Regions from separate parts of the Serratia ficaria genome, predicted to be linked through region 2. Evidence: predicted binding sites of a transcription regulator. Region 2 holds the regulator's gene; each other region holds the start of a gene.
The links. The regulator Fur, encoded in region 2, represses iron uptake genes when iron is present. The targets are predictions, from matches to a motif close to ATAATAATGAGAACNACTATCAA.

Region 1: a site for Fur is predicted at 2,444-2,466, ahead of entS (enterobactin transporter EntS). Genes of this name have one in related genera too.
Region 3: a site for Fur is predicted at 3,735-3,757, ahead of CKW09_RS14695 (siderophore-interacting protein). Genes of this name have one in related genera too.
Region 4: a site for Fur is predicted at 3,652-3,674, ahead of fepD (Fe(3+)-siderophore ABC transporter permease). Genes of this name have one in related genera too.

Annotation. Positions count from the first base shown of each region.
Region 1 is NZ_LT906479.1:336,061-343,431, reverse strand. It holds gene CKW09_RS01520 (isochorismate synthase) at 1-960, opposite strand, end outside; gene entS (enterobactin transporter EntS) at 1,104-2,357, opposite strand; gene CKW09_RS01510 (enterobactin synthase subunit F) at 2,532-6,428, opposite strand; gene CKW09_RS01505 (MbtH family protein) at 6,508-6,714, opposite strand; gene fes (enterochelin esterase) at 6,689-7,371, opposite strand, start outside.
Region 2 is NZ_LT906479.1:1,358,235-1,365,605, forward strand. It holds gene CKW09_RS06430 (beta-N-acetylhexosaminidase) at 1-2,496, shown strand, start outside; gene fur (ferric iron uptake transcriptional regulator) at 2,685-3,131, opposite strand; gene fldA (flavodoxin FldA) at 3,462-4,001, opposite strand; gene ybfE (LexA regulated protein) at 4,265-4,552, opposite strand; gene ybfF (esterase) at 4,811-5,584, opposite strand; gene seqA (replication initiation negative regulator SeqA) at 5,808-6,347, shown strand; gene pgm (phosphoglucomutase (alpha-D-glucose-1,6-bisphosphate-dependent)) at 6,422-7,371, shown strand, end outside.
Region 3 is NZ_LT906479.1:3,098,984-3,106,354, reverse strand. It holds gene phoH (phosphate starvation-inducible protein PhoH) at 1-300, shown strand, start outside; gene lpxO (lipid A hydroxylase LpxO) at 541-1,443, shown strand; gene chaA (sodium-potassium/proton antiporter ChaA) at 1,477-2,577, opposite strand; gene CKW09_RS14695 (siderophore-interacting protein) at 2,873-3,691, opposite strand; gene chaB (putative cation transport regulator ChaB) at 3,821-4,048, shown strand; gene CKW09_RS14685 (gamma-glutamylcyclotransferase) at 4,304-4,999, shown strand; gene cbl (HTH-type transcriptional regulator Cbl) at 5,304-6,257, shown strand; gene CKW09_RS14675 (ABC transporter substrate-binding protein) at 6,434-7,371, shown strand, end outside.
Region 4 is NZ_LT906479.1:3,765,088-3,772,458, forward strand. It holds gene gltX (glutamate--tRNA ligase) at 1-1,407, opposite strand, end outside; gene CKW09_RS24605 (hypothetical protein) at 1,413-1,643, opposite strand; tRNA gene CKW09_RS17770 (tRNA-Val) at 1,700-1,775, shown strand; tRNA gene CKW09_RS17775 (tRNA-Val) at 1,816-1,891, shown strand; tRNA gene CKW09_RS17780 (tRNA-Val) at 1,932-2,007, shown strand; tRNA gene CKW09_RS17785 (tRNA-Lys) at 2,015-2,090, shown strand; RNA gene CKW09_RS17790 (RtT sRNA) at 2,164-2,289, shown strand; gene fepB (Fe2+-enterobactin ABC transporter substrate-binding protein) at 2,476-3,483, shown strand; gene fepD (Fe(3+)-siderophore ABC transporter permease) at 3,690-4,745, shown strand; gene fepG (iron-enterobactin ABC transporter permease) at 4,745-5,782, shown strand; gene CKW09_RS17810 (ABC transporter ATP-binding protein) at 5,800-6,603, shown strand; gene CKW09_RS17815 (ABC transporter substrate-binding protein) at 6,632-7,371, opposite strand, start outside.

The DNA.
Region 1 (7,371 bases), 1.0 Mb from region 2:
CGCCGCCGGGGTTGGCGTGCCGCACAGCGCCGGCGTCGGATGCAGCAGGCAGGCCAGCGACAGCGCGCTTTCGTCGCGCGAAGCCACTTCGCCGTCAATCGGGGTGGAAAGGTGCCACAGCGTGGTGGTGGTCAGCAGCTCGGGGGTTTGCGGCACGTTCAGATAGCGGCTGCGCCCGGCCAGCACCCGGCGCATGCCTTCGGTGACGATGCGATGTTCGTGGCGGTCTTTCTCGGAGGCCATCAGCCGCTCGCCCACCGCCAGATCGCGTTCGGCATCGGCCTCGCGCCGGGCGGAACCGGCCAGCGGGTTGGAGTGGAAGTGGCCGCCGGCCTGGCGCAGCAACAGCTCAGGGCTGGCGCCCAACAGTGCCCCCCGCTCCAGCGGCACGTGGAAATGGAAACCGTTGGGGTTTTGGGCGATAACCCGCGCCATCAGCGCATGGCGGTCTACCGGCCGGCGAGTCTCGATCTCCAGCAGCCGCGACAGCACCACCTTGTCCAGCTGCCCGGCTTTCATCGCCGCGACCGCATCGCTCACCATCTGCATAAAAGGCTGCTGCGTCGGCACTTCGGCAAGGCCGGCAATTTCCGGGCCGCTCGCCGCCGGCGAGACGCCGGCCATAAAGGCGGCGCGATCGAACCAGCGGCTTTCATGCGGAACAAACAGCGCCGAAGGCTGACGGGTATCGAAGGGAATGGCGCCGCACAGCAGCGGTTCCTTTACCCCGGCGGCGCGCGCCTCGGCAAACGCCTGGCGCACCTGCCGCTGGAATTCGCCGTGCAGATCGGCGCCGTCCGCGGCCGGCTGGGTCACCCGGCTAAAGCAGCCGGCGGTAATCAGGCTGCGGAACGGCGAGGTGAAGAAGAAGCCCGATGCAGGAGAAAAATCAGCGCCGAACGGTTCATCCGCCCGCTCCTGAAGTTCCTTTCGGTTGGCGCCTTTCACGGCAATGTCCATCGCTACGTCCTCAAGTCGCTAACTGATAACCAATATAATAATGATTATCATTTAAGTTAATTCCGCGCTAAATTACTCGTCGATATTTGCCATGTCAACCTGCCCGTCATCTTTCGGGCCGCCGCGTTGCCGACTCCGCACCGTTACTTTTCGGCGACGGGCTGCGGTTCCGGTTTGTTCAGGGTCACCTGACGCAGCCCGGTCATGGCGAAGGCCAGCAGGATGCCGAAGGCCGCGGCGCCGAAGCCGAAGCTGCCGGCGCTGCTCGCCGGCCGCATAAACGCCCCCATCGCCCCCAGCAGCAGCGCGCCCAGCGCGTCGCCCACCACGTTCTGCGCCGTCCACAGGCCGTTGATGCGCCCCAGGAAATTATCCGGCGTCAGGCTTTGAATCAGCCCGTACTGCAACAGCGAATTCAGCGCGCTCAGGTAGCCGAAGGCCACCAGACACAGCAGCGCCAGGCTGTACCACGGCATCAGGCCGAACAAACCGATGGCGACGAACGCCGCGATGGCGGTCAACAGCATCACCCAGCCCGGGCGCGCCACATGCGCCACCCGCCCGCTGGTGAAGGCGCCTATTGCCGCGCCGAGCGGCACGGCGGCGTACATGAAGCCGAGATGGGAAGCGTCGACCTGCCAACCGCCGGCCATCGCCGGATAAAGCACGCGCACCGCGCTGGCCATGGTCAGCAGCGCGCCGATCAGCGCCACCATGCCGATCACCTTGTTCTGGAACAAGAAGCCAAAACCGCCCGCCAGCGCGCGCAGCGGGTGTTCGCGCGGCTGCGGCGGCGGCATCAGCTGCGGCAGGCTCAGCAGCGGCAACAGCGTCAGCAGGGTGCCGAACGCCGCCAGGCCGTAGTTCCAGGCAATGCCCATGTTGGCGATCACCAGGCCGCCGACCGCCGGAGAAAGAATCGAGCCGAAGCGCACCGTCAGCATGCTGATGGCGCCGGCCTGCACGATGTTTTCCCGCCCGACCAGCGCCGGCGTCGCCGCCAGCAGCGCCGTCACGCCGACGGCGCCAAAGAAGCCGTCCCATACCGCCAGCAGGTAAATCGCCGTCAGGGAAGGCGCGGGCAGCGCGGCGTTGACGCACAGGCCGACAAAGCCGATGCCGCAGGTGGATCGCGCAAACAGGATCAACCGCCGGCGCTCGTAGCGATCCGCCAGCACGCCGCCCATCAACAGCCCGGCGAACATGCCGCCGCCCGCCAGGGTCACCGCCAGGCCGACCAGCAGGGTCGAACCGGTCAGCGCCTGGATCTGCACCGGGATGGCGATCGCCATCAGCCCCAGCGCCAAAATGGAAATAAAGCGCGCGCAGAATACCGCCCGGAAGGACCGGTTGCTCTTCAGCAGGCCAAAATCAAGCAGGATAGAGGGTTTACTCATCGGTTCATCACCAATCGTTAAAAGGGTATTGCGTCAGGGCTGCAACAGCGTGGGGACTCATGCTAGCACAGATGATGGGAGCAATAATGATAATAAAACTCATTGATATTCAGCAAACGCCGCCAAACGCCGGGATCGCTTCCGACGTTTGGCGGCCGACGTTGGCGACGCCGGTTACAATGCCCGCAGTATGCGGTTCAGCAACGGCCCCAGCACCTTGAACGACGCCGGCGAGACGATATCCACGTGCGCGCAGTCCAGCTCGTGCGCCTGCAGCGCGTCAACGTACTGCGACCAGGTCTGCTGCACGTCCATCCCTTCCTGCAAGGTGCGTTTGGCGACAAACAGCGTCGCCAGGCCGTTGAAACGCGCGGTGCGGGTATGGGACAACAGCCGCACCGAATCGGCGTAGTTGGCTTCGATATTGTCGAACATCGCCACGCGGGTTTCCCCCAGCGCCGGATCGAGCGTGTCTTGCGACACCGCCAGGAATTGCTCGCGCTCGCGCTGCACTTCTTTCAGCACGTTGTCGTCCAGCATCACGTCCCAGTTCTGGGTTTCCGGCGGGTAGGTGTCCAGCAGGCCGAGGAACGCCACCTGCTCGCCGCGCGCCTGCAGCCGGGCGGCGATGCCCTGCGCCAACGTGCCGCCCAACGAGTAGCCGATAAAGTGATAAGGCCCGTGCGGCTGTACCTGCAGCACGGTCTGCAGGTGGGCGTCGACCACCTGATCCATATCCTCGCTCAGCGCCAGCGGGCCGTCCGGCCGCGGCGACTGAATGCCGACCAGCGACCAGTGCTGGTCGATGTAGCGCGGCAGCACGCTGAACTGCCAGGAGAAGCCCGAAGCCGGGTGCAGGCAGAACAGCGTCGGCCCGTCGGTGGCGCGCAGCGGCAGCACGCTGTCGAAGCCGCAGCGATCCGCCTCTTCCTGGGTGCGCTCCTCAGCCAGCAGCTGCGCCAGTTGTTCGACGCGGGACGCCACCATCACCTGCCCGACGGAGACCGCCTTGCCCAGATCGCGGCGCAGCTCCGCCGCCAGGCGCATCGCCAGCAGCGAATGGCCGCCGAGGGCGAAGAAGTCGTCGTCGGCGAACACCTGTTCGCGCTGCAGCAAACGGGCGAACACCGCGGCGATGTCGGCCTCCAACCCGGCCTGCGGCGCGCGGCCGGCCTTGCGTTCACCGCCCTGCGGCTGCGGCAAGGCTTTACGGTCCAGCTTGCCGTTGGCGCTCAGCGGCAGCGCGTCCATTTCCACCAGCGCCACCGGCACCATATGCGGCGGCAGGCGGTCGGCCAACGCCGCGCGCAGCGCCTCCAGGTCCCAGGTCACGCCCGGCTGCGGCACCAGATACCCCACCAGCTGGCGCGCATCGCCGCCGGCGTCCACCGGCGTGCCCTGCAGCACCAACGCATGGGTCACCGCCTGGCGCACGCCCGGCAGCGACAGCAGCGCGTGGTCGATTTCACTCAGCTCAATGCGCTGGCCGCGAATTTTCAGCTGATCGTCACTGCGCCCCAGATATTCCACTTCACCGCCCGGCAGCCAGCGCGCCACGTCGCCGGTGCGATACATGCGCCCGCCCTCGCCGTAAGGGTCGGCCACAAAGCGGCCGGCGGTCAGCTCCGGCCGCCCCAGATAACCCTGCGCCAGCTGGATGCCGGTCAGGTATAAATCCCCCGCCACCCCCGGCGGCACCGGGCGCAGACGCGCATCCAGAATGCGCAGGCCGGTGTTCCATACCGGCAGGCCGATCGGCACGTTGGCGCCGGTCACCCGCGCCAGAGCTTCGCCGTAGGCCGGATGCCAGGTCACGTCCACCGCCGCCTCGGTGGGGCCGTACAGGTTATGCAACGGCACCGCAGTGCGGCTCTGCCACAGGCGGCACAGCTCCGCCGGCAGCGCTTCGCCGCTGCAGAACACCTGGCGCAGCGAACCGCAGGCGGCGACCGCCTGCTCGCCGTCCAGCGCCGCGACGAACGCCGCCAGCATCGACGGCACGAAGTGCATCGTCGTCACCCGATGCTGGGCAATCAGCTGCTGCAGCTGCTCGGGATCGCGGTGCGCCTCCGGCGGCGCCATCACCAGCCGGGCGCCGACCATCAGCGGCCAGAAGAACTCCCACACCGAAACGTCAAAACTGCACGGCGTCTTCTGCAGCACCACGTCGTCCGCCGCCAGCGGGTATTGGTGTTGCATCCACAGCAGGCGGTTGACGATCGCCTGATGGCCGACCAGCACGCCCTTCGGCCGGCCGGTAGAGCCGGAGGTAAAAATGATGTAGGCCGCATGATCCGGCGTCGGGCCGTTGACCGTCACGCCGGCGGCGTGATCGGCGGGCAGCGGCGCGTCATACAGCAGTATTTCGCCCTGGCCGGCGAAACGCGCCTGCTGGGCCGGGCTGGTGACGATCAGACGCGGTGCGGCGTCCTCCAGCATCATCGCCAGCCGCTCGTCCGGATAACCGGTATCCAGCGGCAGATAAGCGGCGCCGGCCTCGACGATGGCCATCAGCGCCAGCGACAGAAACACCGAGCGCGGCAGCGCGACCGCCACAATGTCGCCCGGCCGCACGCCCTGCGCGGCCAATTGACGCGCCAGCGCGCCAACCTGCTCGCGGGTTTCGCGGTAGCTGAAGCTGAAGTGGGCGTCGGCCAGGGCCGGCGCGTCCGGCGTGCGCTGCGCCTGCTGCGCCAGCAGGCTGCTCAGCGTCGTGGCGGGTACCGGATGCGCGGTGTCATTGACCCGCGCCAGCAAGGCGTGGTCTTCCGGCGTCAGCATGTCGGCTTCGCCGATCGGCAAATCCGCCCGGGCGGCAAACTGCGCCAGCAACAGCGGCAAACGCTGCAGATGGGCCAGCAATTCCTGACGGCTGTAACGTTCGGCGTTGGCCAGCAGCTCAACCTTCAGCTGGTTGTTCCCGTCGATGAACAGCGCAATCTCCAGATCGCGCACCGGGCCGGAGGCCAGATCCCGGGTAATGCCCTCGATGCCGGCGAAATCCAGTTGATAATCAAACATTTTGAAGTTGAACACCGTGCCGTACAGCGGCTCGGCGTCGCCGATGCGGCCCAGATCGCGCTGCACCTGTTCGGCATCGTAACGCTGGTGGCGGCGCACGCTCTTCAGCTCGCGGCTGATGCGGGCGGCGGCTTCATACAGCGTGGCCTGCGGCTCGAGGTGCATTTCCATCGGTAGCACGTTAATCACCGGGCCGGCGGCGCACAGCGCGGCCGAGCCGGTACGGCGCATGAAAATAAAGCCGGCGCTGAAGCTGGGTTGGCCGCTCAACCGCGACACCCACAGCGCCAGCAGCGCCACCGCCATATCGGCGGCGTTGAGCTTCTGCTGGCCGCCGATTTGCACCAGCGCAGCAAAGGTTTGCTCGTCGCAGCGCTGCTCCAGCCGGTGAATGCGCGGCGTGGGCACCTGCCCGGCCAGCGGCTGCGGGCACAGGGTCGCCGCCGGCGGCAGTTGGCGCGCCTTCTCGAGCCAGAAATCGGCATCGCGCTGCCAGGCCGGCGCCTGCCGATAGGCCTGATACTCCGCCACGACCTCGCTAAACGGCGTGAACGGCGTCGGCTCCAGCGGCTCGCCGCGGCGCAGATGGCTGTATAGCGCGGCGATGCGGCGGGCGATGGCGGTGAAGCTGAAACCGTCCACCAGCATGTGATGATAGCGCTGGTACCAGAACCAGCGCTGGTCCGCCAGGCGCATCAGCACGTGGCGGTACAGCGGCTTGCCGCTGCCGGCGCGCAGTTCGCCGGCCAGGTCGATATCCATCAGCGCCCGCGCGGCGGCTTCGGCGTCCGGCGAGTCCGCCAGATCGACGAACTCCGGTTCGCGTATCGCCAGCGATGCGTCCAGCCACTGCACCGGCACGCCGTCGCGTTCTTCAAAACGCAGCCGCAGCGTATCCACTTCGTTGAGGCCCTGGGTGATGGCCTGCAGCAGCAGAGCGGCCTCGATCGGGCCATTGAGCTCGATGCAGTGCGCAACCGCATAGGCGTTGCGATGCGGGGAAATTTGATCGGCCACCCAGATGCCGGGCTGAGCCGCCACCAACGGCATTTCACCGGCGACCGTTGGCCCGGTGGTGGAAATTGGGGTCTGTGACACTGCTGTTGCTCCCGTTATTACCTGGTGCCGATCACGCCATAGGCGATGATACCGGCCGAATATCCTGCCAATGCCGCTCCAGCCAATCGACGCATTCCGCATGCGCCGTCGGGCCGAAAGCTACCGTCCAGTGAGCGGGAATTGCGCAGAAATCCGGCCACAGGCTGTATTGTTGTTGTGCGTTGCGCAGCACCAGGCTGCGCTGTTGTCGATCATCGAACGGATTCGGTTTTTCCATCATGCGCTCCTGACGCCGTTGAACGAGCGGCGTCCGCGGGAGCGGAATAGCCGGTGGCGAAGGTCGCGGCCCACGCCGCCTGCAGCCCGTCGGTCAGGCCCCCACGCCAGCACAGGGCGTCGTGCCCGCCCTCCACCACCCGGTAATGCACCCGATGCCCGGCGTTGCTCAGCAGCGTCGCCATCTGGCCGCTGACCCTATGCACCAGCTTTTCATGCGAACCGGCCTCCATAAACACCTTCAGCGCGCCGTGGCTGCCCAACTCCCGCCGCTCTACCTGCTGCATCAGCCAGCAGGCATCCTCGGGGACGGTCGGCTGCTGCAGCATGTCGCGCCGCGGCCACCAGTAAGAACCGGACTGGCTGATCACCGCGCCGAAGCGCTGCGGCCAGCGCAGCCCGGCGTACAGTGAAGCCAGCCCGCCGAAACTCTGCCCCGCCACCACGGTGCTCGCCGGGTTGTCGCTGTGCGGCGCCCGCTCGGCCAACTGCGGCAGCAGCTCTTCCTGCACCGCCAGCCAGAAATCGTCCTTGCAGGTCAGCTCGCGCGCCCGGTGCTGCAGATCGATGATGTCGATCAGCACATACACCGCCTCCGGCAGCGCCCCCTCGCGCGTCAGCTGCATCAGCGGCTCCCATACCGGCATTTGCTGCGCCC
Region 2 (7,371 bases):
GACTGCGCCGCGTTGGGCGCCGACTGGGCGGCGTGCAATCGGGTATTGATCACCCTGAGCAACGACGGCCAGGCGATCACCGGCGGCGACTGGGCGATTTATTTCCACAGCGCGCGCCAAACCCTGCAGGTGGATAACGAACAATTCAGGATAACGCACCTGACCGGCGATCTGTACAAACTGGAGCCGACCGCGACGTTCAGCGGTTTCCCGGCAGGGCAGGCGGTGACCATCCCGATCGTCGCCGAATACTGGCAACTGTTTAAAACCGATTTCGTACCGCGCTGGTACGCCGCGTCCGGCGACGCCAAACCGAAAATTCTGCGCAATACCGATACCGAAGATCTGAGCCGCTTCGTGGCGCCCTTTACCGGCGACCAGTGGAAGCGCACCAAGGACGACAACAACGTTCTGATGACGCCGGCTTCGCGCTTTATCAACAACGCCGCGCTGAAAACCCTGCCGGCCGCCGCGCTGCGCGGCCAGATTGTGCCGACGCCGCGGGAGGTGAAGGTGCATCCGCAGGATGTCGACCTGAGCAAGGGCGTGGCGCTGGATTTGAGCGCGCTGGCCAAACCGGCGGCCGAGGCCGTAGGCCAGCGCTTCGCGCTGCTGGGCGTGGCCGCTAACGCGCAGGGCTATCCGATCAACACCGCGATCCAACCGGGCAGGTTCAAAGGCCCGCTGGCGGTGTCGGGCGCCTATGAGCTGAAAATCGGCAGGCAGGAAGCGCGCGTGATCGGCTTCGATCAGGCGGGGGTATTCAACGGGCTGCAGTCGATCCTGTCGCTGGTGCCGAGCGATGGCGGCAGCGACATCGCCACGTTGGACGCCAAAGACGCGCCGCGTTTCCCGTATCGCGGCATCTTTCTCGACGTGGCGCGCAACTTCCATCATAAAGACGCGGTGCTGCGCCTGCTGGATCAGATGGCGGCCTACAAGCTGAATAAATTCCACTTCCACCTGAGCGACGACGAAGGCTGGCGCATCGAAATCCCGGGCCTGCCTGAACTGACCGACGTCGGGGGCCGGCGCTGCCACGACCTGAGCGAAACCGCCTGCCTGCTGCCGCAGTATGGCCAGGGGCCGGAGGCATACGGCGGCTTCTTCTCCCGGCAGGACTATATCGACATCGTCAAATACGCGCAGGCGCGCCAGATTGAGGTGATCCCGGAAATCGACATGCCGGCGCACGCGCGCGCGGCGGTGGTTTCCATGGAGGCGCGTTACAAAAAACTGCATGCGGCGGGCAAAGAGCGCGAGGCCAACGAGTTCCGCCTGGTCGATCCGACCGATACTTCCAACACGACTTCGGTGCAGTACTTCAACCGCCAGAGCTATCTGAACCCGTGCCTGGACTCCTCCAAACGCTTTGTCGACAAGGTGATCGGCGAGATTGCCCAAATGCATCGAGAGGCCGGCCAGCCGTTGAACACCTGGCATTTCGGCGGTGACGAAGCGAAAAATATTCGCCTGGGGGCGGGGTATACCGATCGCCTGAAACCTGAAGCGGGCAAGGGCATAATCGACCAGAGCAAGGAAGACAAGCCCTGGGCGAAATCCCGGGTGTGCCAGGCGATGATCGAAGACGGCAAGGTGGCCGATATGGCGCATCTGCCGAGCTACTTCGGGCTGGAGGTCAGCCAACTGGTGAAGGCGCACGGCATCGGCAGAATGCAGGCCTGGCAGGATGGCCTGAAAGATGCGCAGGACGCCGGCGCGTTCGCCACGCCGCGCGTGGGCGTGAACTTCTGGGACACCCTGTACTGGGGCGGTTTCGACAGCGCCAATGACTGGGCGAACAAGGGCTACGAGGTGATCATCTCCAACCCGGATTACGTTTATATGGACTTCCCTTACGAGGTGAATCCGGACGAGCGCGGTTATTACTGGGGCACCCGCTTCAGCGACGAACGGAAGATGTTCAGCTTCGCGCCGGACAACCTGCCGCAGAACGCCGAAACCTCGGTGGACCGCGACGGCAATCGCTTCACCGCCAGAAGCGACAAACCCTGGCCGGGCGCCTACGGCATCTCCGCCCAGCTGTGGAGCGAAACCCAGCGCACCGACCCGCAAATGGAATACATGATCTTCCCGCGTTCGCTGTCGGTAGCCGAACGCGCCTGGCATCGCGCCTCCTGGGAGCAGGATTACCGGGCCGGCCGCGAGTACCGGGGCGGGAAAACGCACTTTGTCGACGGCAAGGCTCTGGATCAGGACTGGCTGCGCTTCGCCAACCTGCTCGGCCAGCGCGAGCTGGCCAAGCTGGACAAGGGCGGCGTCAGCTATCGCCTGCCGGTGCCGGGCGCGCGCGTCACCGGCGGCAAGCTGGAGGCGAATATCTCTCTGCCGGGGCTGGGCATCGAGTACTCCACCGACGGCGGTAAGCAATGGCAGCGCTATGACGCCAACGCCGGGCCGGCGGTCTCCGGCGAGGTGCTGGTGCGTGCGGTCAGCCCGGACGGCAAGCGTTACAGCCGCGCCGAGAAGGTTTAAGCCGGCTGATGCGGCCCGCTGCGTGTCGGCGGCGGGCCGAGGGTGAAGTGAGAGAAGTCGGTGGAGTTACGCCGCTGCAATTGTGGTATTTCGTCAAGTGAACCTTCCCCGGCGCTGCCGGGGCTTTTTTTCCCGCCGGCGACGGGCACAAAAAAACCGCCCTGAGGCGGTTGTTCAATCCCGGAGGATTACTTGGCGTCGTGCAGCGTATCGTCTTCGCGGCAGTCACCGGTTTCACAGTGGCCGTACAGGTACAGGCTGTGGTTGGTGAGTTTGATGCCGTGTTGCTTGGCGATGTCGCGCTGACGCGCTTCGATCGATTCATCTCTGAATTCGATCACTTTGCCGCAGTCCAGGCAGATCAGGTGATCGTGGTGGTGCTGCTGGGTCAGTTCGAATACGGACTTGCCGCCTTCGAAATTGTGACGAGTCACAATGCCCGCATCATCAAACTGGTTCAGCACGCGGTAAACCGTCGCCAGTCCGATTTCTTCGCCCATATCTATCAGTTTTTTATACAAATCTTCCGCACTGACGTGATGGCATTCCGGATTTTGCAGTACTTCCAGGATTTTGAGTCGCGGAAGCGTGACTTTTAAGCCGGCCTTCTTCAATGCGGTGTTGTTGTCAGTCATGCGGATTCAGTCCTGTTACTATGCTAATCAAGTTGAGGCGTTCTCGCCTGTGGCATCGGTCGGCACAAAGAGTTAATTGCGTCTCATTATAGAACCGGTTGCCCTAAATGGAAACCGCCGGTTGTTAACAAAGATATAATTGCACTATTGCATGGTACACATGCAACGCCTTGATGGATGGGATAAACCGATATCTCAGTCTACCGTGACGATGTGGGAAGTTACCAATATGTAGCTTCTATTGCAGCAATCCATGCTGCCGATGACGGCCCTGCTGGCCACACTATGCACTTTGCAGGGCCTTTGTTCAACCTTTAGGCAACAATGGCCTCAGCCGACGATGTCGGCCAGGCTCAGTTCTTCGACGATCTGTTTGACCCAGGCTTCGACACGTTCGTTGGTCAGCTCCGGTTGGCGATCTTCGTCGATAGCCAGGCCGATGAAGTGGTCGTCGTCCGCCAGGCCCTTGGACGCTTCGAAATGGTAGCCCTTGGTTGGCCAGTGGCCGACGATGGCGGCGCCGTGGGGTTCGATGATGTCGCGGATGGTGCCCATCGCATCACAGAAGTATTCCGCGTAGTCTTCCTGGTCGCCGCAGCCGAACAGCGCAACCAGCTTGCCGTTGAAGTCGACTTCTTCCAGCGTCGGGAAAAAGTCATCCCAGTCGCACTGCGCTTCACCGTAGTACCAGGTTGGGATACCCAGCAGCAGGATATCGAAACCTTCCAGATCCTCTTTGCTGCTTTTGGCGATGTCGTGCACTTCAGACACCTCGTCGCCAAACTGTTTCTGGAGAATTTTCTGGATCATTTTGGCAATGTTTTCGGTATTGCCAGTGTCGCTGCCAAAGAAAATGCCTACAGTAGCCATATCGCGTATAACCTTTAAATTCAATTAATTGCATTACACGATGTTAGTGCTGACCCCGCTAACACCGATTAAAATGATGCCATGGCAAAAGCCGGCCGCCGCAGTGGCGGGCGCCGTGTGGGCGCGGTCTCTTGCCGGTAAACGCCTATCATGCCAGAAATTTACCCCGGGGTTTTATCGCATTTATGCGATGCCGGAGGAGAGTAAAACGGTGTTGATCCGGCGTCATCCTTAACGCCGCGCCGCATGTGCGGCCGAAGAGATCAATGTTCTGGCTGTTCTTCCGCCAGCTGCGCCAGCAGCATTTGCTCAATGAGCTCGCTGCGGCTGATATTGCGCTGTTCCGCCAGTTTGTTCAGGGCGTCCACCGCATCCGCGTTGATTTTCAACTCCACGCGCCGCAATCCACGTACTTTATCGCGCCGCAGCTGATTGCGCTTATTGATTCTAAGCTGTTCATCGCGGGATAGCGGGTTGGTTTTCGGGCGCCCCGGACGGCGTTCATCTGCGAACAGATCCAGCGTCGTGCGATCCGTTTGTTCTTTTGCCATAGGTAGCGGTACTGCAAGGAAGTTTGCATCAAAAAGCGTTTTACACGCTTCCGGACGATTCGGTTAACACACTTCGGGCCAATAAACCCTAACCCAAATTCACCCCCGGACTGGCGTTAGCGAACACGCTGGGCAGGGCGGCAAAATTATAGCGCGCCATATTACCCCAGCAGATAGAGCAACGACAATGCTTAACTGAGCCGAAAGCGCGCTAAGCCGTTATCTTTAGCGCGTTTTTTCGCCAGCGACGGGCGTTTGTCAGGCTTCGCCGAGAAAACGGTGGATGGCGCGCAGCACCGCTTCCGGTTTTTCGGCGTGCACCCAGTGCCCGGTTCCCGCCACCACGTGCGCGCGGGCCAGCGGGAACTGGCGCGCGATGTCGGCGCGGTAACCGTCCTGCACGTAGGGCGACAGCCCGCCGCGGATGAACAGCGTCGGGTGCGGCCAGGCGGGCACCTCCTGCCAGCCGGTGACGTTTTCGTACTGCGCGATCAACACCGGCAGGTTGAAACGCCATTCGCCGTTGTGGAAGGATTTCAGCAGAAACTGGATCACCCCTTCTTCCTGCAGATAATCGCGCATCAGCTGGGCGGCCTGTTGGCGCTGGGTAATGCCGGCGGCGCTCACGGCCTTCAGCGCGGCGAAAATCTCATCGTGGCGGCGGGTGCGGTAATCCACCGGCGCCACGTCGATGACGATCAGCTTGTCGATGCGCTCCGGCGCAATGGCGGTCAGCGCCATCGCCGCTTTGCCGCCCATCGAATGGCCGATGACGATGACTTTCTCCAGCTGCAGGTCGTCGAGCAGCGTCAGCAGATCCTGCGCCATGGCCGGGTAGGTCATCTCTGCGGAACGCGGCGACAGGCCATGGTTGCGCAGATCGACCTTGATGACGCTGTGGCGCCGGTTCAGGTCGCGCGCCAGCACGCCCAGGTTGTCCAGATTGCCGAACAGGCCGTGGATCAGCAGCACCGGCAGGGCGTCCGACTCGGCGGCCAGCAGTTGATAATGTAATTTCATGGCGAAGTTCATGCTGAGAGAGATTCAGATTAGGGTATCATGATTGAATCGCACGATGAATAACGCGGAGTTGAGCGATGCAGCTTGAAGTACGACGGGAATAGGTATTAGTCTGCATTTTCCGTTTGGCGACACTTAGTGGTGTTCGCCCCCGCGCTTTTAACCTTATAATCCCATGGCTTGAATGCAGGATCTGGCTTCAGGTTCTAAGTAGAAAAAACAGTACTGGATAAAGATGAAAACTATTGAAGTCGACGAAGAGCTTTACCGTTATATTGCCAGCCACACGCAACACATCGGTGAGAGCGCGTCCGATATTTTACGCCGCATGTTGAAATTTACCGCAGGCCAACCGGTACGCTCCGTACCCGCCGCCGGCGCTCAGTCCGCCGAGTTGGAAAAGGCGGCGCCCGCGCAGCGCCCGCGCGATCGCGTGCGCGCCGTGCGTGAGCTGCTGCTGTCGGATGAGTACGCCGAGCAGAATAAGGCCGTTAACCGTTTTATGCTGGTGCTGTCCACGCTCTATACCCTCGATGCCGCCGGCTTTGCCGCCGCCACCGATGCGTTGCACGGCCGTACCCGCACCTACTTTGCCGGCGATCAGCAAACCCTGCTGGCCAACGGTACGCATACCAAGCCGAAACACGTTCCGGGCACCCCTTATTGGGTGATTACCAATACCAATACCGGCCGCAAACGCAGCATGATTGAACACATCATGCAGGCCATGCAGTTCCCGGCGGAACTGATAGAGAAAGTTTGCGGCACCGTCTAATTTAGCGAACAGCCCGTCATGCTGGCCGTGCGACATATTGCCCGGCCACTGGCAGGGATGAGGGAGATAGGTCGATGGCGAATAGTCCACGTGCCGGGCAGCCCGCCCGGCAAAGCGATTTGATCAACGTAGCCCAGCTTACGTCGCAGTACTATGTGCTGCAGCCGGAAGCGGGCAACGCCGCCCACGCGGTGAAATTCGGGACATCCGGTCACCGCGGCAGCGCGCTGCGCCACAGTTTTAATGAAGCGCACATTCTCGCCATCGCGCAGGCGATCGCCGAAGTTCGCCGTCAGCAGGGCACTACCGGTCCGTGCTACGTCGGCAAGGATACCCATGCGCTGTCGGAGCCGGCCTTCATTTCGGTGCTGGAAGTGCTGACCGCCAACGGCGTCGACGTGGTCGTGCAGGAAAACAACGGCTTCACGCCAACGCCGGCGGTATCGCACGCCATCCTGTGCCACAACCGCCAGGGCGGGGCGCAGGCCGACGGCATCGTCATTACCCCTTCCCATAACCCACCGGAAGACGGCGGCATCAAGTACAACCCGCCGAACGGCGGCCCGGCCGACACCAACCTGACCTCGGTGATTGAAAAGCGCGCCAACGAACTGCTGGCGCAGCAGTTGAAGGGCGTTCAGCGTCAGTCGCTGGACAAGGCCTGGAACAGCGGCCATCTGCACGCCAAAGATCTGGTGCAGCCGTACGTTGAAGGGCTGGTCGACGTCGTCGACATGCCCGCCATCCAGCGCGCCGGCCTGAAGCTGGGCGTGGATCCGCTCGGCGGCTCCGGCATCGCTTACTGGCAGCGCGTGGCCGAGCATTACCAGCTGGACCTGACGCTGGTGAACGATTCCATCGATCAGACCTTCCGCTTTATGCATCTGGATCACGACGGCATCATTCGCATGGATTGCTCTTCCGAGTCGGCGATGGCCGGGCTACTGGCGCTGCGCGACAAGTTCGATTTGGCGTTCGCCAACGATCCGGATTACGACCGCCACGGCATCGTGACGCCGAAGGG
Region 3 (7,371 bases), 1.7 Mb from region 2:
ATCGCGCCCTTCGCCTATATGCGCGGGCGCACCTTCGAAAATGCGGTGGTCATTCTGGATGAAGCCCAGAACGTTACCGCCAGCCAGATGAAGATGTTCCTGACCCGCCTGGGTGAGAACGTGACGGTAATCGTCAATGGTGACGTAACCCAGTGCGATTTGCCGCGCGGCGTGAAGTCCGGCCTCAGCGATGCGTTGGAACGCTTCGAAGAGGACGAGATGATCGGCGTCATCCGCTTCGATAAACAGGACTGCGTGCGCTCCGCCCTGTGTCAGCGCACGCTCAACGCTTACAGTTAACCTATCCGCTTAATAAAAAGGTCGCCGCGGCGGCCTTTTTTATCCCCGCCGTCAAATTGCCGATCCGTTTAATCTTTGTGTAAATTAAAGTGGTTTTTTGTATAGATTTTCGTTGAGTCAGCGTTAATGATTAGTGGGTTCCAGATTGGCAGGCAGACGTCGTTTACCGCCAAAAGGACATTTCTGGGGTGTGCGCCGCGCCGGCGCACAGAGCGTTGGGTTCTTTGATGCGATGCAATCATGAAATATATTATCCTGATCTTATTTATTTTATGCGTTGTCTATGTTCATTACCGCGGCCGGATTCGCTATAACTTTTGGCGGCAGCTGTCCGATCATTCCACCTTTACCGCGCCGCTCAACGTCTTTATGTATCTGTTCTCGCGCGCGCCGACCACGCCGTATCTGCAGCCGGAACAATTTCCCGAGCTAAAGGTGCTGCGCGATAACTGGCAAAGCATCCGCGACGAAGGGCAACGGCTGATGGAGATCCGGCAGATCAAAGCGTCGGATCAGTTCAACGACGCGGGCTTCAACTCGTTTTTCAAGACCGGCTGGAAGCGTTTCTATCTGAAATGGTACGAAGACAGCCACCCGTCGGCGATGACCCTGTGCCCGCAAACCACCGCGCTGCTGCGCAGCCTGCCTTCGGTCAAGGCGGCGATGTTCGCCGAACTGCCGGACGGCAGCCGCTTGCCGCGTCACCGCGATCCCTATGCCGGTTCGCTGCGTTATCACCTGGGCCTGATTACGCCGAACGACGATCGCTGCTTTATCGAGGTCGACGGCGAACGTTACAGCTGGCGCGACGGCGAGGGCGTGATGTTTGATGAAACCTACCTGCACTATGCGGAAAACCAGAGCGGGAAAAATCGCTTGATCCTGTTCTGCGATATCGAACGGCCGATGCGTTACCGCTGGGCGCAGGCGGTCAACCATTGGCTGGGGCGCCATCTGATGAGCGCCGCCACCGCGCCGAACGAAGAGGGCGATCGCACCGGCGGCGTCAATAAGCTGTTCAAGTACATCTATGCGATACGCAAGCTGGGCAAGCGGTTGAAGGCGTGGAACCGCACCGGTTATTACATCATTAAATGGATTTTGTTCGGCGGGATCGCCGCGGCGATTTTCTTCTCGGTCTAAAGCAAAAGGGGCGCGGTAAGCGCCCCTTGTTGATCAGGCGAATATCGTCATCATGTAGGCGGCGAACAGCGCCAGGTGGGCGGTGCCGTTCAGCACGTTGGTGCGGCCGGTGGAGAACGACAGCTGGCACAGCAGCAGCACCGTCAGCATCACCACGATATGCGGCGTCTGCAGGCCGAAGATCAGCGTCTGGCCGGTCAGGGTGGCGATGATGGTGACTGCCGGCACCGTCAGGGAAATGGTCGCCAGCACCGAGCCGAAGAACAGGTTCATGGCGCGCTGCACCTGATTGTTCAATACCGCCCGCAGGGCGCCCAGGCCTTCCGGCGACAGGATCAGCAGCGCCACCAGGAAACCGGTGAATTGCGCTGGGGCGTTCACCCTGGTCAGCAACCCTTCCAACGGGTTGGCGTTGAATTTGGTCACCGCGATAACCGCGATCAGGTGAACCACCAGCCAGACGGCGTGCCAGGCGCTGCTGTGCGACGAGGGTTTGCCGTGATGCGGGTCACCGTCGTCATCTTCGTGTTCATAGACGAACAGGCTCTGGTGGGTCTTGGTTTGGATCACCAGAAACACGCCGTACATGGCGGCGGAGATCAGCGCCACCAACAGCGCCTGGCCGGTGCTGAAGTTGCCGCCCGGCAGCGCGCTGGGAAACACCAGCACAATCACCGCCAGCGGGAAGATGGCCATCAGGTATTGTTTGATGCCGCCGAGATTGACGTACTGGGTGGCGAATTTGCGGCCGCCGAGCAACAGCGCAACGCCCACCAGGCCGGCGCTGACGATCATGATAATCGAGTAGAGCGTGTCGCGCATCAGCGCCGGAGCGGCGTCGCCGGTCGCCATCAGCGCCGAGATCAGGCTGACTTCGAGGATCACCACCGACAGGCTGAGGATCAGCGAGCCGTAGGGTTCACCCAGGCGATGCGCCAGCACGTCGGCGTGGCGCACCACGCTGAATGCGCTGCTGAGGATACCGATCAGGGCGATGATGTTGATGCCGACGATCAGCGGGAAGTTGCCGGTGGTGCCCCACAGATTCAACACGATCAGCGCGGCGATGGGAAAAATCAGGGAATACTCGGTGTGGCGGGATTTGGATCGGCCAGGATCGTGTTGCGACTTCATGGGTGTGGTACTCCTTCTCAAACAGCGTGGTCCCGTCATCGCCGGCTGCCGCGAAACGGCAACTCTGCGTATCCAGTAAGTATTTTATAATAGGATACACCCGCAGCGTTGATGTGATGTTGTTTTTAAACTGAGAAAGCAATTGCTTGCTTTATGTGATCAGGGTAACAAAAAAACCGCAAGGGATGCGGTTTTATTTACTTACTTTTACGCAATAACATGATTTTTTCTGGCTAATGGCGAGAAATGTCGTGTTTACTTGCTTATCCCATGGTTAATCAAAGAAAAATTGGCCTCAGTCATCAATGTTGTCCATGATTTCATGCCGCTTATTGTGATAACCCTCTTCATTTAACCCCTCACGCCAATAAGGCACGGCATAAAGGCGATTACGATCGCATTGGCGCTCGCGGCGCAGGTAACGGCGCAGCTCCACCACCAGGCGATCTTCGCCGGCCAGCCAAAAATGGGTTTCCGCCTGCGGCGGCGTCAGGGCGCGGAATTGGCCGATCAGGTCGCCGGTTTTCTCGGTGCCGCCGATGATCCAGCTCAGCTCGACGCCGGCGGGCTTGTGCAGGTCGATGACGTCGGCGGCGCTGTCAACGCGGATGAACGCGTGGCCTGCCGCATGCGCCGGCAAAGCTTCCAGCAGCGCGGCCAGCGCGGGCAGCGAAGAGGGATCGGCGGCCAGGCAGTAGAAATCGGCTTCCGGTAACATCGGTTTGGGGCCGCCGGGGTTGCTGATGCCGATTTTGTCGCCGGCCCTGGCGTTGCGGGCAAACTCAACCGCCGGGCCGTTGTGGTCGTGCAGGGCGAATTCGATGTCGACCTCTTCCTGCTCCGGGCGCACGGCGCGAATAGAATAGGTGCGCACGATCGGGCGCAGCGCATCGGCGGCCCAGCGCGGGCCGTTTTCGGTCAGGGTCGGCAGGTCGGGGCGCTCCTGGCCTGGCTGCGGCAAAAACACCTTGATATGCGCGGCGGCGGCGTTGGCCGGGTAATAGCGTAAGTCGGGCGCGCTGAAGGTGATGCGGCGCAGGTGCGGCGTAATATCTTGAATGGCGCTGACGGCAATCAGGTAGGGGGCGCGTGAGCGAGGGGCTTCGGTAGTCACGGGGATCTCCTTATGTTCGTTTGCCGCGAGTATAACATGTCGTTTGATAATGAGAATTGTTTGCCAATTGAGGCCCGCGGCGGCATCGCCTAAACTTAAGGTTCATTCACCAGCAACGGGAGGAATGTGATGCCGTACCACAGCAGGAGCGCCTTGCCGGACAATGTGAAGCACGTGCTGCCGGAGCATGCGCAGGAAATCTATAAGGAAGCGTTTAACAGCGCCTGGCAGCAGTACCGCGATGCCGATGACCGGCGCGGCGATGACAGCCGCGAGGAAACGGCGCATAAGGTGGCCTGGGCGGCGGTAAAACAAAGCTATCGCAAAGGCGACGATGACCGCTGGCACAAAAAGTAACCCCTTCGACCGGCGCGTTCGCGCGCCGGTGAAATGGCCCGTTCGCCGCGGCAATTAATATTATTGCTGCTCAGTACAAATACTTTTTCACTTTAAAACCCGTTTGAAACTTGATCGCCCATCGAGAAAAGAATAATGTCATTCTTATTAGCAATGGCTAGTGAATTAATAAATTTCCGAACCAATAAATAAAATTGCAAAGGCGCCGTGGTGGCGAGGGCATGCGAGAAATCGTATTCCCGGGAGGATGTAAAGGTGTTAACGCGAGATTTTCTGCAAAAAGCAGACTGCAAAACGGCATTCGGCGCTATCGAGGAGTCATTGTTACTGACGCCGGAACAGCGTGCGGCCTCGTTGGATTGCACGTTATCGCGCCGTCCGGGCAATCGCCCGGTGTGGATATTCGGTTACGGCTCGCTGATGTGGAACCCGGTATTCGAATCCGAAGAGGTGCGGCCCGCCACGCTGCAGGGCTGGCACCGGGCGTTCTGCATGCGGCTGACCGCCGGCCGCGGCACGCTGCATCAGCCGGGGCGCATGCTGGCGCTGAAAGAGGGCGGCCAGACCACCGGCCTGGCGTTTCGCCTGCCGGAGGCCAAGCTGCGTGAAGAGCTGGAGCTGTTGTGGAAGCGCGAAATGGTGACCGGCTGCTATCTGCCGACCTGGTGCGATCTGCGGCTGGCCGACGGCGAAGTGGTCAGCGCGCTGGCGTTCGTCATGAACCCTCAACATCCGCTGTTCGAAGAAGATACCAGTCATCAGGTGATCGCGCCTTTGATCGCCAGCGCCAGCGGGCCGCTGGGCACCAACGCCCAATACCTGTTCGCGCTGGATAACGAACTGAAGAACCACGGCATGCAGGACGACTGCATCGGTGACCTGGTCAGCTATGTGCGGCAATGGCTGCAGCAGAATACCGCCGGCCCGATCGGCGGCGAAGCCACCGCCTGATGTGTTGCGGCGGCCGGGTTTATCCAGGGGCTCAGCGTGCTGAGCCCCTGTCGTTTATATATCTAATGCCTATATTTAATAACTTTATTTTGCAGTACTTATTAATCCCTTTCTTTAGAGTGGGTACTTATCTCGTTAATTCTAAAGCCATTAGATAATTATCAGCCGGAGAAACAGCTAATTCACCGCGGTGAAAAATTCACTTAGCATTAAAATGCATAAGTAAAGGTTATTTCTTATTTGTTCCTGTCCGCCTGACTCCGTATCAATGCAGTTAACGCTATTGCAAGAAAGGAAGACGGGGATGAACTTTCAACAATTAAAAATTATTCGAGAATCGGCGCGCTGCAACTACAACCTGACCGAGGTCGCCAATACCTTATTTACCTCACAGTCTGGCGTCAGCCGCCATATTCGCGAGCTGGAAGAAGAGTTGGGCATTGAGATATTCATCCGGCGCGGAAAACGCCTGTTGGGCATGACCGAGCCGGGCAAGGAGCTGCTGGTGGTGGCGGAGCGCATTCTGAACGACGCCAATAATATTCGCCGGCTGGCGGACGTATTCAGCAGCAACGACTCGGGGCAGCTGCATATCGCCACTACCCACACCCAGGCGCGTTACAGCCTGCCGGGGGTGATCAAGGAATTCCGCGCGCTGTATCCGCGGGTGAGGGTGGTGCTGAATCAGGGCAGCCCGGAGGAGATCGTGTCAATGCTGGCCTCCGGCGAAGCCGACATCGGCATCGCCAGCGAGCGCCTGATGAGCGACGAATCGCTGGCGGCATTTCCTTACTACCGCTGGCATCACACCATTTTGGTGCCGGAAGGGCACGAGCTGACGCGCCAGCCGCAGGTCACGCTGGAGATGCTCAGCACGCTGCCGCTGATCACCTATCGGCAGGGCATCACCGGCCGTTCGAAGCTGGACGCCGCTTTCAAGGCGGCGGGGCTGACGCCCGACATCGCATTGAGCGCGCAGGATTCCGACGTGATTAAAACCTACGTTGAGCTGGGGCTGGGCGTCGGCGTGCTGGCGGACATGTCATACGAAAAAGAGCGCGATCGCGGGCTGGTCAGCCTCAATGCCGAGCACCTGTTCGAACCCAACACCGTATGGTTGGGGCTGAAACGCAGCCAGTTACAGCGTAACTATGCCTGGCAATTTATCCAGCTGTGCAACCCGACGCTGTCGCTGAGCGAAATCAAGGATAAGGTATTCTCTTCCCAGCTGGATGCGGTGATCGACTACCAAATCTAGCTTCAGCACGGCAGGGTCGCCTGCCGTTCGCTCCTCCTCATGCGCAGCTAATAATCAAAACCCCATCTATATACGCAAAAAGAATATCTATAGTTATTTAAGTACCTTCGCCTGCCGATCGCGCTCACATACACTCGCGAAATTACTATAAATTCCATCCGCTTGGAGAGTTTCCGATGAAAGCGTTCGCCCCTTCTTTGCTGTTTTTGGCCGTGGCGGCCAGTGTCAACGCGCAGGCGGCCACCCCGGCCAATACGCTGGTGGTTGCCCAGTCTATCGATGACGTGGTCAGTTTCGACCCGGCCCAGGGATTCGAGTTAACCACGGTGCAGTCGTTCAACAGCCTCTATCAACGCTTGATTCAGTCGGATCCGCAAAACCCGATCGATCTCAAACCGACGTTGGCCGCCAGCTGGCAGGCCGGCAGCGACAACCGCAGCCTGACCTTCAGCCTGCGTCCGGACGCCAAATTCGCCAGCGGCAACCCGCTGCGGCCGGAGGACGTGATTTTCTCGCTATCCCGGGTGGTGAAGCTGAATCTGGAGCCGTCGTTTATCCTGACCCAGCTGGGCTGGAACGCCAAAAACGTCGACCAGCATCTGACCAAGCTGGACGATCACCGCGTCAAAGTGAGCTGGAGCGAGAACGTCAGCCCGGCCTTCGTGCTGAGCCTGCTGTCGGCGCCGGTGTCGTCGATTGTCGACGCCAAAGAAGCGTTGGCGCACCGGCAGGGGGATGACCTGGGCCACCAGTGGCTGAACAGCCACTCCGCCGGCAGCGGCCCCTACAAGATCCGCACCTATGTGCCGCACGAAGTGGTGGTGCTGGACGCCAACCCGGGTTCGCCGGAAGGCGCGCCGACGCTGAAAACCATTCTGATCAAGAACGTGCCGGATCCGGCCGCGCGCCGCCTGCTGGTCGAGCAGGGCGACGCCGACATCGCGCGCAACCTGGGCGCGGACCAGATGGCGGCGCTGAAGGGCAAGCCGGGGGTGAAACCGCTGGCTATCCCGTACGCCTCGCTGTATTACCTGCAGTTCAACGCCAAAGCCTCGCCGGCGCTCGGCAACCCGGCGTTCTGGGAGGCGGCGCGCTGGCTGTTCGATTACAAGGG
Region 4 (7,371 bases), 2.4 Mb from region 2:
CGCTTCGCGCCCGGCAATATAGGCCAGCGCCATATCGATACGCTGCAGCGAACGCGCCTGGCCAATGGCGTGCACGGTCACGTCCATGCCCGGCGACTGGCCGGCGCCGGTTACCGCTACGCGCAGCGGCATACCGACCTTGCCCATGCCGACGCCCAGCTCATCCGCGGTGCCCTGGATGGCGTCGTGCACGTTTTCCGGCGTCCAGGCGCTGATGGCGGCCAGCTTGGCGCGCACCGCCTCCAGCGGTTGGCGAGCCACCGGACGCAGGTGTTTCTTGGCGGCGTCGGCGTCGAACTCGCTGAAGTCTTCGTAGAAGTAGCGGCAGGATGCGGCCATTTCCTTCAGGGTTTTGCAGCGCTCGCCCAGCAGCTTGACGATATCCTTCAGCTCAGGGCCGTTGCGGGTTTCGATGCCCAGTTGCTCAACGTGCCACGCCAGATGCACCGCCACTTCTTCCGCCGGCATATGGTTGATGTAGTGATGGTTCAGCCACTGCAGCTTTTCGGTGTTGAAGGCGCTGGCGGATTTGTTGATCGCTTCCAGGGTGAAGAACTCTTTCATCTCGTCGATGGAGAAAATTTCCTGATCGCCGTGGGACCAGCCCAGACGCACCAGGTAGTTCAGCAGCGCCTGCGGCAGATAGCCGTCGTCGCGGTACTGCATCACGCCTACCGCGCCGTGGCGCTTGGACAGTTTCTTGCCGTCGTCGCCGAGGATCATGGAAACGTGCGCGTATTCCGGTACCGGCGCGCCCAGCGCTTTCAGGATGTTGATCTGGCGCGGGGTGTTGTTGATGTGGTCTTCGCCGCGGATCACGTGGCTGATTTCCATATCCCAGTCGTCCACCACCACGCAGAAGTTATAGGTCGGCGAGCCGTCGGTGCGGCGAATGATCAGATCGTCCAGCTCCTGGTTGCTGAATTCGATCGGGCCGCGGATCTTGTCGTCGAAGATCACCGAGCCTTCCTGCGGGTTGCGGAAGCGCACCACGTGCGGTTCGTCGTCGGTATGGCTGCATTGGCTGTCGCGGCAGTGGCCGTCGTAACGCGGCTTCTCGCCGTTTTCCATCTGCTTTTCGCGCAGCGCTTCCAGACGCTCTTTGGAGCAATAGCATTTATAGGCAGTGCCCTGCACCAGCATGTCGTCGATGACCGCGTTGTAACGATCGAAACGTTTGGTCTGGAAATACGGGCCTTCGTCCCAATCCAGATTCAACCAGTTCATGCCATCCATAATTGCGTCGATAGCCTCCTGGGTGGAGCGTTCCAGATCGGTGTCTTCGATGCGCAGAACGAACTCGCCGCCGGCATGGCGGCTGAACAGCCAGGAATACAACGCAGTACGGGCGCCACCGACGTGCAGATAGCCGGTTGGGCTCGGGGCAAAACGGGTTTTGATTTTCATTGGGTTCACGGCCTTATTACGCAACGCGTGTCGGCGATTGCCGACGATTGCTCGGAATTGAAAAAAGTGGGCAACATTGTACCACCACGCGCTAATTCCTCAACGCTGACACGATATTGCGGCGGCGGATTTCGCTCTTTCTGCGGCCCATTGCGCATAACAACGGGCAAAGAATCGACGGCGCTGGCGATAATTATCGCATCCTGTTTAAATTTGCGGCGAACGATTGAAATCATTTTAAAAACCGTTGACTCACTTTGAACTATCCCTATAATGCGACTCCAACAAGACGGGGCGATTAGCTCAGTTGGTAGAGCATCTCCTTTACACGGAGGGGGTCGGCGGTTCGAGCCCGTCATCGCCCACCATCTTGTTGAGCGGTAAAGCAGTAAGAAATGAGAAAAATGAGGGTGATTAGCTCAGTTGGTAGAGCATCTCCTTTACACGGAGGGGGTCGGCGGTTCGAGCCCGTCATCACCCACCACTCATTCTCTCGTTTAGCAGTAACCTGGAAGTCCTGAAGTGGGTGATTAGCTCAGTTGGTAGAGCATCTCCTTTACACGGAGGGGGTCGGCGGTTCGAGCCCGTCATCACCCACCACTTCTGCGGGTCGTTAGCTCAGTTGGTAGAGCAGTTGACTTTTAATCAATTGGTCGCAGGTTCGAATCCTGCACGACCCACCAATTCAGAGAAAAGCGCCTTCAGGCGCTTTTTTCGTTTCTATTCCACCTAATTCGCCCCAACCCTTTTATCGCATGGTGCACGACGTCGTGTTGGATAAGAACCTGCGTTCAGGTTCGAGCCGAGCGAAGCGAGACGACAACGCGCAGCGTTGCCCGCAGGGTGAGGCCAAAGGCCGAATCAATCCTGCACGACCCACCAATTCAGAGAAAAGCGCCTTTAGGCGCTTTTTTCGTTTCTGCCCCGCCCGATTCGCCCCTGCCAAAATCACCGCCCCGCCACCTGGGATACGAATGGTTATCATTTTAAAATATTGAGTGGTAAATTAGCGGGTATGCCTAACCCAGCCAAGACACGTCTTAGTTCAAGGAAAGAAAGAGCCCGCTCATGACCCTATCCTTACGCCACCTGTTTATTTCACTGATCGCCGCTTCCGGCCTGCTGCTCAGCGGCTGCGGCCCGGACGACCAAGCCGGGGCGCAAACGCCGGCCTCCGACGCCGCAAACGGCGGCTGGCCGCGCACCATCAACAGCGCCAAGGGCCCGTTTACGCTGGAAAAACCGCCGCTGCGCATCGTCTCCACCAGCGTCACCCTCACCGGCACCCTGCTGGCGATCGACGCGCCGGTGATCGCCAGCGGCGCCACCAGCGCCAACTCGTCGGTGTCTGACGACCAGGGTTTCTTCACCCAGTGGGGCGAAGTGGCGAAACGGCGCAACGTCAAACCGCTGTATCAGGTTGAGCCCAATGCCGAAGCGGTCGCCGCCGCCAACCCCGATCTGATCGTCATCTCCTCCACCGGCGGCGATTCGGCGCTGAAGCTGTACGATCAGCTGTCGACCGTCGCGCCCACCTTGGTGCTCAACTACGGCGATAAAAGCTGGCAGCAGTTAGCCACCCAACTGGGCGAGATCACCGGCCACGAACAGGGGGCCAAACAGGCCGAAGCGCGCTTTGAACAGCGGGTGGAACAGGTAAAACAGTCCATCGCCCTGCCGCCGCAGCCCACTTCTCCGCTGGTCTATGACGACAACGGGCGTGAGGCCAAGCTGTGGACGCCGGACTCCGCCCAGGGGAAATTGCTGACCCAGCTCGGCTTCCGGCTGGCCACGCCGCCGGAAAGCGCCAAGGGCAATACCAGCATGGGCAAACGCCAGGACATCATTCAGCTGTCGGGCGAAAAGATGGCGGAAGGCCTGAACGGCAAGACGCTGATGCTATTCTCCGCCGATCAACGCAAGGTCGGGGAGCTGTTGGCCAACCCGTTCCTCCGGCACCTGGAGCCGGTTGAACAACATCATGTCTATGCCGTCGGCACCGATACTTTCCGCCTCGATTATTACAGCGCGACCAACATGCTGAACAGCATCGAACGGCAGTTCAAGAAATCCTGACGTCCCCCCGGCAGGCCCGGCGCCTGCCGCGTTTCACGGCGCAATGATTACATTCAATCTATTGAAATATAAAGAATCATTAACATCGCGAATCACTGACTCCCCTTATCCGACGGATGCATTGCGGCGTAAACTCATGCTACTATAAGCCGGTCTTCAAGAACGCTAATAATAATGAGAATCAAAATTATAAAGGAGTTAACGGTGTGAGCTTACCCACTCCGACTACGCGGACGCCTTCGTCCACGACTCGCACAGCCTACGCCAGCGGCCTGAAGCGCGTTTCCGGGCTGGGTTTTTGCCTGGCGCTGCTGCTGCTGTGCGTAATGGCCAGCCTGATGCTGGGATCCAAATCCATTCCCTTTCATACCGTTTGGCTTAGCCTGCAGGGCCAGTTCAGCGGCGCGGACAGCACCATTATTCTCGATGCCCGCCTGCCCCGCACCCTGGCGGGCATGCTGGCCGGCGTGGCGCTGGGCGGCGCCGGCGCGCTGATCCAGGCGCTGACGCGCAACCCGCTGGCCGATCCCGGCGTGCTCGGCATCAACGCCGGCGCCAGCTTCGCCGTGGTGCTGGGCATTATGTTTTTTGGCGCCGCCTCCACCGAAGGCTATATGAGCTGGGCCTTTGCCGGCGCGGCCATCACCACCCTGCTGGTCTACCTGATCGGCACCCTGGCGGGGGGGCGCATCAACCCGGTGCGGCTGACGCTGGCCGGCGTGGCGATAGGCGCGGTGTTGAGCGGCATCACCACCGGGCTGTCGCTGCTCGATCCGCAAACCTTCGACCAACTGCGTTTCTGGCAGGCCGGTACGCTGGATATCCGCACCCTGGCCAGCCTGGCCGTCACCGCGCCCGCCATCCTGATCGGCGCCCTGCTGACGCTGGCCATCGCCCGGCCGCTGAACACCATCAGCATGGGGGAAGACCTGGCCATTGCGCTCGGCGCGCGGGTGGTGCTGACCCAAATCGTTTCGGTTGTCGCCATCACGCTGCTGTGCGGCGCGGCGACCGCCACCGTCGGCCCGATCGCCTTTGTCGGCCTGATGGTGCCGCACATCGCCCGCTGGTGGGTCGGCCCCGACCAGCGCTGGATACTGCCCTACTCAATGCTGATGGCGCCGGTGCTGCTGCTGTGCGCCGACATCATCGGCCGTTTGCTGGTGCCCGGCGAGCTGCGGGTCTCCATCGTCACCGCCTTTATCGGCGCGCCGGTCCTGATCTGGCTGGTGCGTCGCAAGAAAACGCTGGGGGGCCTGTAATGTCGATGCCTCGCACCCTGCTGATCGGCCGCCCGGACGGCATGATCAGTTGGCGCATGCCGCTGCGCGTGCTGGTGGTTAATTTATCGCTGCTGGCGCTGTGCCTGCTGTTGGCCATGGCGGCGCTGTGCTACGGCACGCTGCAGCTGTCGCTGGAGCAGGTGTTCTCGGCGCTCGGCGGCCAGGCGCCGAAGAACCTGGTGACCGTGGTCACCCAGTGGCGCCTGCCGCGCATCAGCATGGCGTTGCTGTTGGGCGGCGCGCTCGGCATGAGCGGCGCCATCTTCCAGTCGATCATCCGCAACCCGCTGGGCAGCCCGGACGTGATCGGCTTCAACATGGGCGCCTACACCGGCGCGCTGATCGCCATTACGCTGTTCAGCGGCGGCTATTACACCATCGCCGGCGGCGCGCTGGCCGGCGGCATCCTCTCCGCTCTGCTGATCTACCTGCTCGCCTGGCGGCGGGGGGTGGTCGGCTTCCGGTTGATCATCGTCGGCATCGCCATCAGCGCGGTGCTGGTCTCCACCAATACCTGGCTGATCATCACCGCTTCGCTGGAGCGCGCCATGGATGCCGCCATGTGGCAGGCCGGCTCGTTGAACGGCATGACCTGGCAGAAATCGCGGCCGGCCATGGCGTTTATCAGCCTGGCCGCCGCCGCCGCGCTGCTGATGGGCAAACGGCTGCAGCTGCTGGAAATGGGCGACGACGCGGCGCGCGCGCTGGGGGTCAATGCCGAAAGCAGCCGGCTGTGGCTGATGCTGTTCGGCGTGACCCTGACCGCCGCCGTTACCGCCACCGCCGGGCCGATCTCGTTTATCGCGCTGGCCGCCCCGCAGATCGCCCGCCGGCTGACCGGCCAATCGTCGGTTACCCTGACGTCGTCGGCGCTGATGGGGGCCACTTTGCTGCTGGGGGCCGACGTGGCTTCCCAGCATCTGTTCGCGCCGACCCAACTGCCGGTGGGCGTCGTGACCGTCAGCATCGGCGGCCTGTATCTGATCTGGCTGTTAATCCGTGAGTCCCGCAGATAATGAAGAGTAAGAATGCCATGAGCCACCGCCTGCACGCCTCGCACCTGACGCTGGGCTACGACAGTAAAATCATCGCCAACGACCTGAGCGTGGCCATTCCCGACGGCGCTTTCACGGTGATTGTCGGGCCGAACGCCTGCGGAAAATCCACCCTGCTGCGCGCGCTGTGCCGCCTGCTGAAACCCAGCGCCGGCGAAGTGATGCTGGACGGCAAGAGCATCAGCAGCTTCGCCACCAAGGCGCTGGCGCGCGAGCTGGGGCTGCTGCCGCAGACCTCAATCGCGCCGGACAGCATTACCGTGGCGGACCTGGTTTCGCGCGGGCGTTATCCGCACCAAAGCCTGCTGAAGCAGTGGACCCACGCCGACCGGCAGGCGGTAGAGGAAGCCATGGCGGCCACCAACGTCAGCCAGTTGGCCGAGCGCAGCGTCGACGAGCTGTCCGGCGGCCAACGTCAGCGCGTGTGGGTGGCGATGGTGCTGGCGCAGCAGACCCCGCTGCTGCTGCTGGATGAGCCGACCACCTACCTGGACATCGCCCACCAAATTGAGCTGCTGGATCTGTTCCGCCAGCTGAATCAGGAGCGCGGCCAAACCATGATCGCCGTACTGCACGATCTGAACCACGCCTGCCGCTATGCCGACCATATCATCGCCATGCGCGACGGCAAGATTGTGGCGCAGGGGAAACCGGCCGAGATCATTACCGCCGAGCTGGTAGAGCAGGTGTTCGGCATGCCCTGCATGATCATCGACGATCCGCTGTCGCATACCCCGCTGGTGATCCCGCGCGGCCGCTTCCACTGCGATCCCGCGCAGTAAGGAAAAGGCCGGTTTCCCGGCCTTTTCTCTATTTCTCCAGCGAGACCTGCTTAAAAATGTGTTTGCCGAACGGATCGATTTCGTAGCCCTTCACTTCCTTGCGCACCGGCTCGAAGATGGTCGAATGGGCAATCATCAGCGCCGGCATTTGCTCATGCATCATCACCTGCGCCTGCTCATACATCGCCACCCGCTTGGCGTGGTCGTTCTCTTCGCGCGCCTGCAGGATCAGTTGGTCGAACGGCTTGTAGCACCACTTGGCGGAGTTGGAACCGCCGTCGGCCGACACGCAGGTGAACAGCGGGCCGAAGAAGTTATCCGGGTCGCCGTTGGCGGTGGTCCAGCCCACTAACGCCGTCTGGTGCTCGCCGTTTTTAATCCGCTGCAGGTATTCGCCCCACTCGAAGGTGACGATTTTTGCCCGTACGCCGATGTCGGCCCAGTCGGACTGGATCATCTCCGCCATGCGTTTGGCGTTGGGGTTATAGGGCCGCTGCACCGGCATCGCCCACAGGTCGATGTCGAACCCTTGCCCCAACCCCGCCTCCTGCAGCAGCCGTTTAGCCTTATCCGGCGCGTACGGGTAGTCTTCTATCTTGTCGTTGCTGCCCCATTGGGTCGGCGGCAGCAGGTTTTTAGCCGGCTGGCCGGCGCCGTGGAACACCGCCTCGATAATCGCCGGCTTGTTGACCGCCAGCGCCAGCGCCTGCCGCACCTTGACGTTATCCAACGGTTTCTTCTGGGTGTTGAACGCCAGGAAGCCGATAT